DNA from 3 places in the Micromonospora citrea genome. Region 1 is predicted to be linked to each of the others. Evidence: predicted binding sites of a transcription regulator. Region 1 holds the regulator's gene; each other region holds the start of a gene.
What was found. Region 1 encodes HrcA, which represses chaperone genes, less so after heat shock. Its sites were predicted from a motif close to GGTTNGCACNCTCNNNNNGAGNGTGCNAACC; they were not measured.

Region 1 (4,752 bases):
ATCGTGGAGGACGGCACCCGGCTGGCCGCCCGGATGCGGCGCGGCGAGCTGCCGTACCCCTCCGACGACGTCGCCGCGGACCGCTACCTCGCCGCGGAGGCCGCCCTCGGCGCGGCCGGTCTCTCCTGGTACGAGGTGTCGAACTGGGCTCGCGGCGAGGCGGCCCGGTGCCGCCACAACCTGCTCTACTGGACCGGCGCCGACTGGTGGGGCCTCGGCCCGGGCGCGCACAGCCACGTCGGCGGTGTGCGCTGGTGGAACGTCAAGCACCCCACGACGTACGCGAAGCGGCTGGCCGCCGGCGAGTCGCCCGGCCTGGCCCGGGAGGTGCTGACCGCCGACGAGGCGCACATGGAGGACGTCATGCTCCGGCTGCGCCTCGCCTCGGGGCTGCCCCTGGCCGCGCTGGACGACGCGGGCCGGGCCGGGGCCGCGCGGGCGCTCGCCGACGGCCTGCTGGCCGCCCCCGGGTACGCGGCGGGCCGCGCCGTGCTGACCCTGCGCGGGCGGCTGCTCGCCGACGCGGTGGTCCGCGACCTGCTGCCCTGAGCGGCCGGTGGGACGTGGCCGGGGCCGGCCGGGGGAGCGGCCGGCGCCGGCTCACCTGGTGAAGCTGTAGCTCATCGGGTAGCGGTAGAGGACGCCCTCGTTGGCCTTGACCCCGCCGATGATCCCGAAGATCAGCGGCACGAGCCAGACGAGCATCGGGACGAAGAACAGGATCCCGCAGGTGATCAGGGTGAGCACCCAGCTCAGCACGCTCGCGATCGCCCAGGTGATCTGGAAGTTCAGCGCCGCGACGGCGTGCGCCCGGGCGGTCGGCGACTGCTGACCCCGGGTCATCAGCGCGATGAGCGGCGCCACCCAGCCGAGGAGGCCGCCGCCGACGATCACCCCGAGCGCGCCGCCGAAGTGGGCGATCAGGGCCCAGTTCTTGTCGTCGTTGCTGGCGTAGCCGGCGGTGGGCGCGCCGTAGCCACCGCCCGGCGGGGGATAGCCGCCTGGCGGGGGATAGCCGCCTGGCGGGGGATAGCCGCCCGGCGGGGGATAGCCACCCGGCGGCGGGTAGCCACCCGACGGCGGTTGGTCACCGACGGGCGGCGGATGGCCACCGGGCGGGGGATGGCCGCCCGGGCTCGGTGCCCCGGACAGTGGTGCGGTGGGTTCGTCGGCGCCGGGCGGGCCGGGAACCCCCGACGGAGCGGCCAGGTCCGGCCGGTCGCCGGGGTCCCCCGCTCCGGGAGGGCGAGGTGGTTCAGTCATGGACGTCACGGTAGGTGCAGCCGGCAAGGCCGCACCAGAGCGACACCGGCCGGGTTGTCGGGATGATCGGCCCTGGCGGCCGTCGCCCCGGCCGTCCCCCGGCACGCCTCGGACGACCGGTCCAAGGTCGATCATCGCGTGGCCGGGCGCGCCGACGTAGACTGGCACTCGCTACGGACGAGTGCCAGCGGCCCGCCCGGCCCCTCGGGTGCCGGGCCCGACGTGCGACAGGGAGGTGGGGAGGATGGGTCTCGACGAGCGCAAACTCGCCGTGCTGCGCGCGATCGTCGAGGACTACGTCGCCACGCAGGAGCCCGTCGGCAGCAAGGCGCTGGTCGAGCGGCACCAACTCGGGGTCTCCCCGGCGACCGTCCGCAACGACATGGCCGTGCTGGAGGAGGAGGGCTACATCCGCCAGCCGCACACCAGCGCCGGCCGGGTGCCCACCGACCGCGGCTACCGGCTCTTCGTGGACCGGCTGTCCCGGGTCAAGCCGCTCAGCCCGGCCGAGCGCCGGGCGATCGAGCGCTTCCTGGTCGGCGCCGTCGACCTCGACGACGTGGTGCACCGCACCGTCCGGCTGCTGGCGCAGCTCACCCGGCAGGTCGCCGTCGTGCAGTACCCGTCGCTGGCCCGCTCCTCGGTGCGCCACCTGGAGCTGGTGCCGATCTCCACGACGCGGCTCATGCTGGTCATGATCGCCGACACCGGGCGGGTCGAGCAGCGGCTGGTCGAGCTGCCCGCGCCGATCCCCGCCGAGGACGTCACGGACCTGCGCCGGCTGGTCAACGAGAAGCTGGTCGGCACCCGGATGTCGGAGACCCCGCCGCTGGTGCAGGCGCTGGTCGACGAGTCGGTGCCGCACCTGCGGCCCGCCATGACCACCCTCTCCACGGTGCTGCTGGAGACGCTGATCGAGCGGCACGAGGAGCGGATCGCGCTGGCCGGCACCGCCAACCTCACCCGCGGCGGCCTGCTCGACTTCCAGGGCTCGCTGCGCCCCATCCTGGAGGCGCTGGAGGAGGAGGTCGTGATGCTCAAGCTGATCGGCGAGGCGGAGCCGAGCACGACGCGGGTGCTGATCGGCGACGAGAACGAGATCGACAACCTGCGCGCCGCCTCGGTGGTCAGCACCGGCTACGGCCCGGGCTCGACCAGCGTCGGCGGCCTCGGCGTGCTCGGGCCGACCCGGATGGACTACCCCGGCACCATCGCCACGGTGCGGGCCGTGGCACGCTACGTGGGCGAGCTGCTGGCCCAGAACTGACCAGTCAGGGCCGACGGCCGGCTCCGGCCGACGACCGGCGCAACGCGAGACGAACATGAGGACACGGAACGCAGTGGCCAGGGACTACTACGGCATTCTCGGGGTTGGCCGGGAAGCCTCCGACGACGAGATCAAGCGCGCCTACCGCAAGCTGGCGCGGCAGTTCCACCCGGACGTCAATCCGGACCCGGAGGCCCAGGAGAAGTTCAAGGACATCAACGCCGCGTACGAGGTCCTCTCGGACGACCGGAAACGGCAGATCGTCGACCTGGGCGGCGACCCGCTCGCCCCGGGCGGCGGGGGCGCGGGCGGCCCGGGCGGTCCCGGCGGCGCCGGCCCGTTCGTCGGCTTCCAGGACATCATGGACGCCTTCTTCGGCGGTGCGGCCGGCGGTTCGCGGGGTCCCCGACCCCGGACCCGGCCGGGCGCCGACGCGATCCTGCGGCTGGAGCTGGACCTGCACGAGACCGCGTTCGGCGTCGAGGCGCCGATCACGGTCGACACCGCCGTGCTCTGCACCACCTGCTCCGGCGCCGGTACCGCCGCCGGCACCCACCTCGCCACCTGCGAGGCGTGCGGCGGCCGGGGCGAGGTGCAGTCCGTGCAGCGCACCTTCCTCGGCCAGGTGGTCTCCGCCCGGCCGTGCACGGTCTGCCAGGGCTACGGCACCACCATCCCGCATCCCTGCCCGACCTGCGCCGGCGACGGCCGCGTCCGCACCCGGCGTTCGCTGACCGTCAAGATCCCGGCCGGCGTCGAGGACGGCATGCGCATCCGACTCGCCCAGCAGGGCGAGGTCGGCCCGGGCGGCGGCACGGCCGGCGACCTGTACGTGGAGATCCACGAGCGGCCGCACGACGTCTACTCCCGCAAGGGCGACGACCTGCACTGCCGGGTCACCGTGCCGATGACGGCGGCGGCGCTGGGCACGCGGCTGACCATCAAGACGCTCGACAGCGAGGAGACCGTCGACGTCAAGGCCGGCACCCAGCCGGGCAGCACGCTGCGGCTGCGCGCCCGGGGCGTGCCGCACCTGCGCGGCACCGGCCGGGGCGACCTCTACGTCCACCTCGACGTGCGCACCCCGACCAAGCTCGACGCCGACCAGGAACGGATGCTGCGCGACTTCGCCAAGACCCGGGGCGAGGAGGTCGCCGAGCTGACCAAGCAGGGCGGCTTCTTCTCCCGGATGCGCGACGCGTTCAACGGTCACGCCTGACCGACGGCTCGCCGTCCCCGGAGCAGCCGGGGACGGCTAGCCTGTTGATCGTGTCCGCACCGCTGTTCCTGGTCGAGTCGCTGCCCACCGCCGACCGGCTGACCCTCGACGGCCCCGAGGGGCACCACGCCGCCACCGTGCAACGCCTGCGCGTCGGCGAGGAGCTGCTGCTCGCCGACGGGCGCGGTGGCACGGCCGCCGCCGTGGTCACCGCCGTCGGCCGGGGCACGCTCGACCTGGAGATCACCTCCCGGGGGTACGCCGACGCGTCCGTCCCACGCCTCGTGGTGGTGCAGGGCATCGCCAAGGGCGACCGGGGCGAGCTGGCCGTGCAGGCGATGACCGAGGTCGGGGTGGACGAGATCGTGCCCTGGGCGGCGGCCCGCTCGGTCACCCAGTGGCGCGGCGAGCGGGGCGTACGGGCGCGGGAGAAGTGGGCGGCGACCGCCCGGGAGGCGGCCAAGCAGGCCCGGCGCGCCTGGCTGCCCGTGGTGGCGGGCACCCCGGACGAGTCGACCGCCCGGGTCGCGCGCCGGATCGCCGGGGCCGCCGCGGCGTTCGTGCTGCACGAGGAGGCGCAGGAGCGGCTGACCACGGCCGAGCTGCCCGCCACCGGCGAGATCGTGCTGGTCGTCGGCCCGGAGGGCGGCATCGCCGACGCCGAGCTGGACGCCTTCACCGGGGCCGGCGCCCGCGCCGTACGCCTGGGTTCCTCGGTGCTGCGCACCTCGACGGCCGGCGTGGCCGCCCTCTCGGTGCTCGCCACCCGCCTCGCCCGCTGGTGACCCGGCCCGCGCACCCGGGCGCGACGGACGGTCAGGTGCGCAGGTAGGACGCGCCGTTGAGGTCGACGATCGTGCCGGAGGCCCACTCCGCCCCGGGGCTGGCCAGCCAGTGCACGGCGGCGGCGATCTCCTCGGGGCGGGCCACCCGGTTGAACGGGCTCTGCGCCCGGATCGCGGCGCCCCGCTCGCCGCGCAGGTGCTCGGTCGTCATGTCGGTC
Region 2 (4,752 bases), 620 kb from region 1:
CAGTTCTTCCACCCCGACGGCGAGCGCGGCTCGTCGCGACTGCGCCGCGAGTCCGCAGCCAAGGCGGTCTGCCGCGCCTGCCCCGTCCGGGCCGAGTGCGCCGCACACGCGCTCTCCGTCCGGGAGCCGTACGGCGTGTGGGGCGGCTTCAGCGAGTCGGAGCGGCTTCGGCTGCTCGCCCTCGGCTGGGAGGACCTGGCCGACCGCCGGCAGACCCGAGTCGACGTCGCCCGGCTGGAGGCCCGCCTGGGCCGGCCGCACAAGTCGACCGTCCCCGCCCAGCGCAAGATCGCCTGAGTTCGCGGACCGACGTACTCGGACGCCGCGCCCCACCCGGGGCGCGGCGTCCGCGCGTCCGGGTCAAGACGCGGCGAAGATCAACATCACGCCCAAGACGTGCGTCCCACCGCCGGCGGGCCCGGCGCAGACCGGGCCTGGACAGTCGCCCCGGGTAGGGGCCGGGCACACCTCGGCCCGGAGCCGCACACCGCGCCGGACGGCCGGACCGGCCGACGCCGGCCTCGGAAGGCACACAGGGCGCGCCGTCGCGAGGACGGCGCGCCCTGTGTGTCGCGTACGGCGAGGGTCAGAAGCCCGGGCCGTGCTGGTGGCCGTGACCGTGGCCGTGACCGTGCCCGCCGGCCGCGGCCGGCTCGGCCTTCTCCGGCTTCTCCACCACGAGGCTCTCCGTGGTGAGCAGCAGGCCGGCGATCGACGCGGCGTTGCTGACCGCGTTGCGGGTCACCTTCACCGGGTCGACGATGCCGGACTTCGCCAGGTCGACGTACTCGCCGGTGGCGGCGTCGAGGCCGTGGCCCCACTCCTTGCCGACGACCTTCTGCACCACCACGTAGCCGTCGTGGCCGGCGTTCTGGGCGATCCAGCGCAGCGGCTCGACCAGCGCCTTGCGCACGATCGAGACGCCGACCTTCTCGTCACCGGTGAAGCCGAGGTCGTCGTCGAGCGCCGGGAGGATCTGCGCCAGGGCGGCGCCGCCGCCGGGCACGGTGCCCTCCTCGACCGCGGCCTTGGTCGCGGCGATCGCGTCCTCGATGCGGTGCTTGCGCTCCTTCATCTCGACCTCGGTCGCGGCGCCGACCTTGATGACCGCGATGCCGCCGGACAGCTTGGCCAGCCGCTCGGCGAGCTTCTCCCGGTCCCAGTCGGAGTCCGAGGCCTCGATCTCCTTGCGGATCTGCGCGACCCGGTCGGCCACCTCGCTCGCCTGGCCGCCACCGTCGACGACCGTGGTGTTCTCCTTGTCGACCACCACGCGGCGGGCGGTGCCGAGCACCTCCAGGCCGACCTGGTCGAGCTTGTAGCCCAGCTCCGGGGCGACCAGCTCGGCGCCGGTGAGGATCGCCATGTCCTGCAGCATCGCCTTGCGGCGGTCGCCGAAGCCGGGGGCCTTGACCGCGCAGACCTTGAGGGTCTTGCGGATCGAGTTGACCACCAGGGTGGACAGCGCCTGGCCCTCGACGTCCTCGGCGATGATCAGCAGCGGCTTGCTGTTCTGGAGGACCTTCTCCAGCAGCGGCAGCAGCTCCTCGATCGCCGAGATCTTCTGGGTGGTGATCAGGATGTACGGGTCCTCCAGGACCGACTCCTGCCCCTCCACGTCGGTGACGAAGTTCGGCGAGATGAAGCCCTTGTCGAACTGGAGACCCTCGGTGACGTCCAGCTCGGTGTGCAGGGCCGAGCCCTCCTCGACGGTGATGACACCGTCGCGGCCGACCTTCTCCATCGCCTCGGCGATCAGCTCGCCGATCGTGGCGTCCTGCGCGGAGATCGTCGCGACGTGCGCGATCGACTTCTTGTCGGCGACCTCGACCGCGCGGCCGAGCAGCGCCTCGGAGACCTTCGCGGCCGCCGCGTCGATGCCCCGCTTGAGGCCGGTCGGGTTGGCGCCGGCGGCCACGTTGCGCAGGCCCTCACGGACCATCGCCTGGGCCAGCACGGTGGCGGTGGTGGTCCCGTCGCCGGCGACGTCGTTGGTCTTGGTCGCCACCTCCTTGACCAGCTGCGCGCCGAGGTTCTCGTACGGGTTGGTGAGCTCGATCTCCTTGGCGATGGTCACGCCGTCGTTGGTGATCGTGGGCGCACCGAATTTCTTGTCCAGGACGACGTTGCGCCCGCGGGGGCCGAGGGTCACCTTGACCGCGTCCGCGAGGGCGTTGACACCGTGCTCGAGCAGGTGCCGGGCGTCGTCCGAGAAGCTCAGGATCTTCGCCATGAATGTCCCTTCGAAGCGACGCTGCCCCGGCCCGGCGAGCCGGACCGGGGCAGCGACACTGATCGGTTGCTTACTTCTCGATGACCGCGAGGACGTCGCGGGCGGAGAGCACCAGGTACTCCTCGCCGGCGTACTTGACCTCGGTGCCGCCGTACTTCGAGTAGAGGACGGTGTCGCCGACCTTGACGTCGACCGGCACGCGGTTACCCTTGTCGTCGATCCGGCCCGGGCCGACAGCGAGGACGGTGCCCTCCTGCGGCTTCTCCTTGGCGGTGTCGGGGATCACGATGCCCGACGCCGTGGTGGTCTCAGCCTCGTTCGCCTGGACCACGATCCGGTCCTCGAGCGGCTTGATCGCAACCTTGGTCGCGGTAGTCACGGGCATACCCTCCTGGGGTACTGGTTTCGTTACCGGACGGCATGCCGACCGGCGTCAATCTGCCACATGCCACCGGGCGGGGCCGTCGTCGCGGGTGCCGGTCCGCCTGGCGTTCAGCGCCCGGACCAGACGGCCCGGAAGCTGGCACCCTCGGGGTGAGAGTGCTAATCGCAGGTTATTCCTCGGCTAGCACTCCGTCAAGGAGAGTGCCAGCCCGCCGGTCGGCGCGTCGGACCGGGCGGCGAGAATGACCGGGTGGACCTCGACCAGCTCGCCGCCCTGCGTACGCCCGAGGGGTCGGCCGCGCTCGACGCCGCCGCGCGCGTGGCCGGCGGCGATCCGCTGGCCGCGGCGGCCGCGCTCCGCTCGGCCGGACTGCCGCCCGCGCTGGCCGCGGCCGCGCTCACCCAGGCCGAGCTGCGCCGCCGGGCGGTCGGCAAGTTCGGGCCGGCGGCGGCGGGCATGTTCCTGACCCGGGCCGGGCTCGAGCAGGCCACCCGCCGGCCGGTGGCCGACCGGCGGGCCGCCCGGTTGCGCGACGCCGGCGTGCGCACCCTGGCCGACCTCGGCTGCGGCCTCGGCGCGGACGCGCTCGCCGCCGCCCGCGTCGGCATCCGGGTGTACGGCGTGGAGGCCGACCCGCTGACCGCCGCGATGGCCGCCGCCAACGCCGAGGCGGCCGGGCTGGCCGAGCTGTTCACGGTGGAGTGCGGCGACGCCACGGCGTTCGACGTGGACCGGGTCGACGGCGTGTTCTGCGACCCGGCGCGGCGGAGGGCCGGCACCGGGCGGCGGATCTTCGACCCGAACGCCTACTCCCCGCCCTGGGACTTCGTCGTCGGGCTGGCCGAGCGGGTGCCGTACACGGTGGTCAAGGTGGCACCCGGGATCGACCACGCGCTCATCCCGGCGGGCGCCGAGGCGGAGTGGGTGAGCGCGGACGGCGACCTGGTCGAGGCGGCGCTGTGGTGCGGCCGGCTCGCCGCGGTCCCCCGCCGCGCCACCCTGCTGCGCGGCGGGGCAGGGCGCCCTGCCGACGCCTCCGGCGCGGCAGGGATTCCCTTCTTCCAGCTCAGCGGCTCGGGCGACGCCGAGGCGGCCGTCGGACCGACGCGCCGCTACGTGTACGACCCGGACCCGGCGGTGGTCCGCGCGCACCTCGTCGCGGAGCTGGCCGACGCCCTCGACGCGACGCTGGCCGACCCGAGCATCGCCTACCTCTACGGGGACGCCCCGGCGGCGACCCCGTTCGCCCGCTGCCTGGAGGTCACCGACGTGCTGCCGTTCTCGCTCAAGCGGCTGCGGGCGCTGCTGCGGGACCGCCGGGTCGGCCGGGTGGAGATCCTCAAGCGCGGGTCCGCGCTGGAGCCGGAGAAGCTCCGCCGCGACCTGCGGCTGGCCGGCGACGAGGCGGCCAGCCTGGTGCTGACCCGGGTGGCCGGCGCGCCGACGGTGCTGGTCTGCCGGCCCGTCGGGTAGGCCCCGGCCGGGCAGGTGCCAGCCGGCCCGTCGGATGGGCCCGACCGGGCAGGTGCCGGCCGGGCAGGTGCCGGCCGGGCAGGTGCCGGCCGGCCCCGTCGGGTGGGCCCCGGCAGGCTCCGGGGCCGGCGGCCCGCCCCGGCCGAGCTGCCGTCCGACGAGGCGGTGCGGCCCTGCCCGCACCCCGACGCGCCGGCCGTCCCACACCTCGGGGCGCGGGCGTTTTCGGCTCGCCCACCCGTGCCGCACCCGGTTAGCGTGACGGTCATGGCGGGACAGGGCACTCCGGCGACCGCGTTGCTGACGAAGCGGAAGGTCGCCCACACCACCCATCCGTACGACGTCTCCCCCGACGCGCCGAACTATGGCGCGCTGGTCGCGGCGGCGCTGGGGGTGCCGCCGGAGCGGGTGTTCAAGTCGCTGGTCGCCGAGGTCGACGGCGCCCTCACCGTGGCGGTCGTGCCGGTCACCGGCGAGCTGGATCTCAAGGCCCTCGCCGCGGCCGTCGGCGGCAAGCGGTCGGCCATGGCCGACCGGGCGGCGGCCGAGCGGGCCACCGGATACGTGCGCGGCGGCATCAGCCCGCTCGGCCAGCGCCGGCGGCTGCCCACCGTGCTGGACTCGTCGGCGCTCGACCACCCCACCGTGTACGTCTCGGCGG
Region 3 (4,752 bases), 960 kb from region 1:
CTGCGCCCGGGGCGCGCGGGCAGGAAAGATCGTGGACCGTTCCAGCCGTCGCTGAGGAGGGTCCATGTCCGACCAGCCGCCCCAGGCCACCCCGCCCCCGGGAGCCCCCGATCCCGCCGCGGGGCAGGCCGGCGATCCGACCGCCCCGCCGCCGGTCGCGCCCACGCCGCCGTCGACCGACGGGCCGCAGTTCGCGCCCACGCCGCCATCGACAGTCGGGGATGCGCAGGTTGCGCCCACGCCGCCCTCGGCAGTCGGGGATGCGCCGGGTGCGCCCACGTCGCCGCCGTCCGACGGCTCGCCCGCCGCCGCCGCGCCGGCCGGGGACGCGTCCCCGTCGGTCGGTGCGGCGTCCCCGGCGGCCGGGATGCCGGGCTCGACGCCCACGGGGGACGCGGCGGGCGCGCAGCAGCCGCAGGGCTGGGTCCTCCCGCCCACCGGCGGATTTCCGGCTGGCGCCGGCCCCTACGGCGGGCAGCCGTGGTATCCGGGCGCGCCGGTCGTGTATCCCGGGGCTCAGTTCGCCTATCCCGGGCAGCAGCCGGGCCACGGGTGGTACCCGCCGGGCATCGACCCGGCCGACCCGCTGGTGACCCCGCCCGGGGGCGGCGTGAGCGGCTGGTTCGACCGGTGCGTCGGCGCGGTGCGCCGGGGCTGGCGGCTGCTGCTGCCCATCCTGCTGCTCACCCAGGTGCTGCCGGCGGTGGTGGTCTCGGTGGTCACGCTGGTCCTCGACCCGACCGCGAAGTGGGAGGAGTCGACGGCCGACGACCCCACCGCGCTGCCCGACACCTTCCTGGCCGACACGGGCCTCCTGCTCGCCGTGGTGCTCGGCAGCGCCCTCGTCTTCGGCCTGGTGCAGAGCCTCGGCTGGGCGGCCGGCACCTGGGTGGTCACCCGGCAGGCGGCCGGTGAGCCGGTGAGCCTGGGCGCCGCCCTGGCGTACGGGGCGCGCCGGGCGCTCGGCCTCTGGGGCTGGACCCTGGTGATGAGCCTGATCATCGGGCTCGGGATCTGTTTCTGCGTCATCCCCGGCATCTACTTCGCGTTCGCGCTGAGCATGGCCGGCCCGGTCTACCTCTTCGAGCGGCAGCACCCGATCGGCCGCTCGTACCGGATGTTCCACGACCGGCTGGGGATGCTGCTCGGCCGGGTGGCGCTCGTCGCGGCGGCCGTGATCGTCGGCAGCGGGGCGGCCGGCATGGTCGAGGGCGTCGGGTCGCTGCCGTTCGGCACCACCCCGCTGGAGTCGGCGGGCACGGCGGTGGGCGTGCTCGCGGTGACGCTGGTCGGCGGCGTGCTGGCCCTGCCGGCGCACCTCGCCCAACTCGTCGGGCTCGTCGTCACGTACGCGGAGCAGCGCGTCCAGGAGGGCCCGGTGGACAGCGCGCGGCTGGCCGGTGAACTCGGCTGACGGGGGCGGGCGTGCTTGCACTCGGCAGGGGAGAGTGCTAAACAAGTCATTGGCACTCGCATACCGTGAGTGCCAATGGTCGGGGCGGTAGGGCCACGGCCGCACGGGCGTCCACACGCCGGTGCGGCACATGGCCGGTCGTCGCGGGCTATCCGGCCCGGCCGAGGAGACGTCGCCGTCGCCAGGTGGCGACGTCCCAAGGTGCGTACACCAGGCGGCCCATCCGGGACACACACTCCGGGTGGCCCGTGAGTGTCCAGGAGGACAACGCCGTATGGCCAAGATGATCGCGTTCGACGAAGAGGCGCGCCGCGGCCTCGAGCGGGGCATGAACCAGCTCGCCGACGCCGTGAAGGTGACCCTCGGCCCCAAGGGCCGCAACGTCGTGCTGGAGAAGAAGTGGGGTGCCCCCACCATCACCAACGATGGTGTGAGCATCGCCAAGGAGATCGAGCTCGAGGACCCCTACGAGAAGATCGGCGCCGAGCTGGTCAAGGAGGTCGCCAAGAAGACCGACGACGTGGCCGGTGACGGCACGACGACGGCGACCGTCCTGGCCCAGGCCCTCGTCCGCGAGGGTCTGCGCAACGTGGCCGCCGGCGCCAACCCGATGGCCCTGAAGCGGGGCATCGAGGCTGCCGTGGCCAGCGTCTCGGAGGAGCTGTCCAAGCTCGCCAAGGACGTCGAGACCAAGGAGCAGATCGCCTCCACCGCCTCCATCTCCGCCGGTGACAGCACCGTCGGCGAGATCATCGCCGAGGCGATGGACAAGGTCGGCAAGGAAGGCGTCATCACCGTCGAGGAGAGCAACACCTTCGGGCTGGAGCTGGAGCTCACCGAGGGTATGCGCTTCGACAAGGGCTACATCTCGGCCTACTTCATGACCGACCCGGAGCGCATGGAGGCCGTCTTCGACGACCCCTACCTCCTGATCGTCAACAGCAAGATCTCGTCGGTCAAGGACCTGCTCCCGATCCTGGAGAAGGTCATGCAGTCGGGCAAGCCGCTGCTGATCATCGCCGAGGACATCGAGGGCGAGGCCCTGGCCACCCTGGTCGTCAACAAGGTCCGGGGCACCTTCAAGTCGGTCGCCGTCAAGGCGCCGGGCTTCGGTGACCGCCGCAAGGCCATGCTGGCCGACATCGCCATCCTCACCGGTGGCCAGGTCATCAGCGAGGAGGTCGGCCTCAAGCTGGACGCCGTCGGCCTCGACATGCTGGGCCGCGCCCGCAAGGTCGTGGTGACCAAGGACGAGACCACCATCGTCGACGGCGCCGGTGACGCCGAGCAGATCCAGGGCCGGGTCAACCAGATCCGGGCCGAGATCGACAAGAGCGACTCCGACTACGACCGCGAGAAGCTGCAGGAGCGGCTGGCCAAGCTGGCCGGCGGCGTCGCGGTGATCAAGGTCGGCGCGGCCACCGAGGTCGAGCTGAAGGAGCGCAAGCACCGCATCGAGGACGCCGTCCGCAACGCGAAGGCCGCCGTCGAGGAGGGCATCGTCCCGGGTGGTGGCGTCGCGCTGGTGCAGGCCGGCAAGACCGCCTTCGACAAGCTGGACCTGACCGGCGACGAGGCGACCGGCGCGCAGATCGTCAAGATCGCGCTGGACGCCCCGCTGCGGCAGATCGCCGTCAACGCCGGCCTCGAGGGTGGCGTGGTCGTCGAGCACGTCCGCAACCTCGACCCGGGTCACGGCCTCAACGCCGCCAACGGCGAGTACGTCGACCTGCTGGCCGCGGGCATCATCGACCCGGCCAAGGTGACCCGCTCGGCGCTGCAGAACGCCTCGTCGATCGCGGCGCTCTTCCTCACCACCGAGGCCGTCGTGGCGGACAAGCCGGAGAAGACCCCGGCCGCCCCGGCTGGTCCGGGTGGCGGGGACATGGACTTCTGAGTCCGGTTCCACCACGCCGAAAGGGGCGGGCCGCGTCAGCGGTCCGCCCCTTTCCGCGTCAGGTCGGCAGCGGCCGTTGGTTGCGCCTCTTCTGCGCCCGGCCGTACGGCTGCGGGATCTGGACCGGCTCGTCGACCAGGGCCACCGGCTCGTCGGCGGGCTCGTCGGCGCCGGTCATCTCGGCCTCCTGCTCGGCGTCGCCGTAGTCGAGCCGGTCGAACGGCAACGGGCCGGGGCGTTCGTCGTCCGTGGTCATGGCTGCCTCCTCTACCGAAACGGTAGGGGGCGTCGATCAGCGACGGGGGCGAATGGGGTTATCGACGTCCATATCCCCTTCGCCCTTCCGTGTCACCCTGCGAGCGTCCTGCGGTACAGGAAGAAGACCCGTTCGATCCGGGCACCGACGCTGCCCGAGTAGAACGGCACCGGCCCGACCCAGCCGATCTGCGCCGCCGTCACGCCCGCCGCCCGCTGGTCGCGCAGGCAGCGGCGCAGCAGCACGCCGCCGATCCCCGAGCCCTCCGCCGCCGGGGCGGTGCCCATCGGGCCGAACCAGCTCGGCCGCGACGACCCGTACGCGGCGAAGCCCAGCACCTCGCCGTCGCGTTCGGCCAGGTGGCAGCCCGCCCCCTCCCGGCCCACCGAGCCGGCCAGTTCGGCGTCCCAGGCGCCGCCGAAGGTGGCGCGGGCGAACTGCGTCAACGCCGGCAGGTCGGCCGGCTCCGCCCGCCGTACCGTCACGCCCCGCGCGGCCAGCCGCTCCTCCGCGGGGGCCGTCGCGCGCAGGGCGGGGCTTCCGTCGTACGACAGGTCGGCGGTCATGTTCCAGGCCGTCCGGTCCCGGGTGTACCCGAGCGCCGACGCCGCGCAGACGGCCGGGGTGTAGCGCACGTCGATGCCCGGCCACGCGTAGTACGGCGGATTGCCGGCCAGCAGCACCTCCACCGCGCCGAGCCCGGCGAGCCGCGCCTCGGCGACCCCCACCAGCGCGCGCCCGACGCCCTGCCGCCGCTGGTCCGGCGCCACCGCGATCAGGTCGACGTGTCCACGGGCGTCGCCGTCGCCGGCGGCGAGGGAGCCGACGAGCGTGCCGACGAGGCGCCCCTGCCGGTACGCGCCCCACGCGACCACCGGGCGGTGGGCGGCGGCCCGCGTCCAGAGGGTGTCCACGATGGCCGGCGCCTCGGCGGCGTCCTCCGGCAGGTCCAGCGCCCGCCCGCACAGTTCCACCACGGCGGGCCGCTGGTCCGGCCCCAGCTCGACGATCTCCAGGTCCATGGACGCCGACCCTAGATCACCGGGGCGTTTCTGTTAAGAATGGGACCTGTCGGCGCGGTCCGCCACGTTGACCCGCCACGACGCGCTCACCGCCGGTCCGCCAGCTCACCGCCGGTCCGCCAGCTCGGCTCCGGCGTCGGCCTCGGCTCCGGCGTCGGCCTTG

Region 2: groES (co-chaperone GroES) is a predicted target of HrcA. The motif match lies at 2,752-2,782, and genes of this name have one in related genera.
Region 3: groL (chaperonin GroEL) is a predicted target of HrcA. The motif match lies at 1,462-1,492, and genes of this name have one in related genera.

The regions. Positions count from the first base shown of each region.
Region 1 covers NZ_FMHZ01000002.1:4,997,944-5,002,695, forward strand. The annotation lists gene hemW (radical SAM family heme chaperone HemW) at 1-549, shown strand, start outside; gene GA0070606_RS33765 (DUF4870 domain-containing protein) at 601-1,263, opposite strand; gene hrcA (heat-inducible transcriptional repressor HrcA) at 1,508-2,530, shown strand; gene dnaJ (molecular chaperone DnaJ) at 2,604-3,749, shown strand; gene GA0070606_RS22960 (16S rRNA (uracil(1498)-N(3))-methyltransferase) at 3,800-4,534, shown strand; gene GA0070606_RS22965 (SDR family oxidoreductase) at 4,566-4,752, opposite strand, start outside.
Region 2 covers NZ_FMHZ01000002.1:4,373,626-4,378,377, reverse strand. The annotation lists gene GA0070606_RS20165 (WhiB family transcriptional regulator) at 1-297, shown strand, start outside; gene groL (chaperonin GroEL) at 587-2,233, opposite strand; gene groES (co-chaperone GroES) at 2,304-2,618, opposite strand; gene GA0070606_RS20150 (THUMP-like domain-containing protein) at 2,868-4,091, shown strand; gene ybaK (Cys-tRNA(Pro) deacylase) at 4,359-4,752, shown strand, end outside.
Region 3 covers NZ_FMHZ01000002.1:4,042,196-4,046,947, forward strand. The annotation lists gene GA0070606_RS18535 (hypothetical protein) at 65-1,414, shown strand; gene groL (chaperonin GroEL) at 1,689-3,311, shown strand; gene GA0070606_RS18545 (hypothetical protein) at 3,370-3,567, opposite strand; gene GA0070606_RS18550 (GNAT family N-acetyltransferase) at 3,660-4,589, opposite strand; gene GA0070606_RS18555 (ArsR/SmtB family transcription factor) at 4,695-4,752, opposite strand, start outside.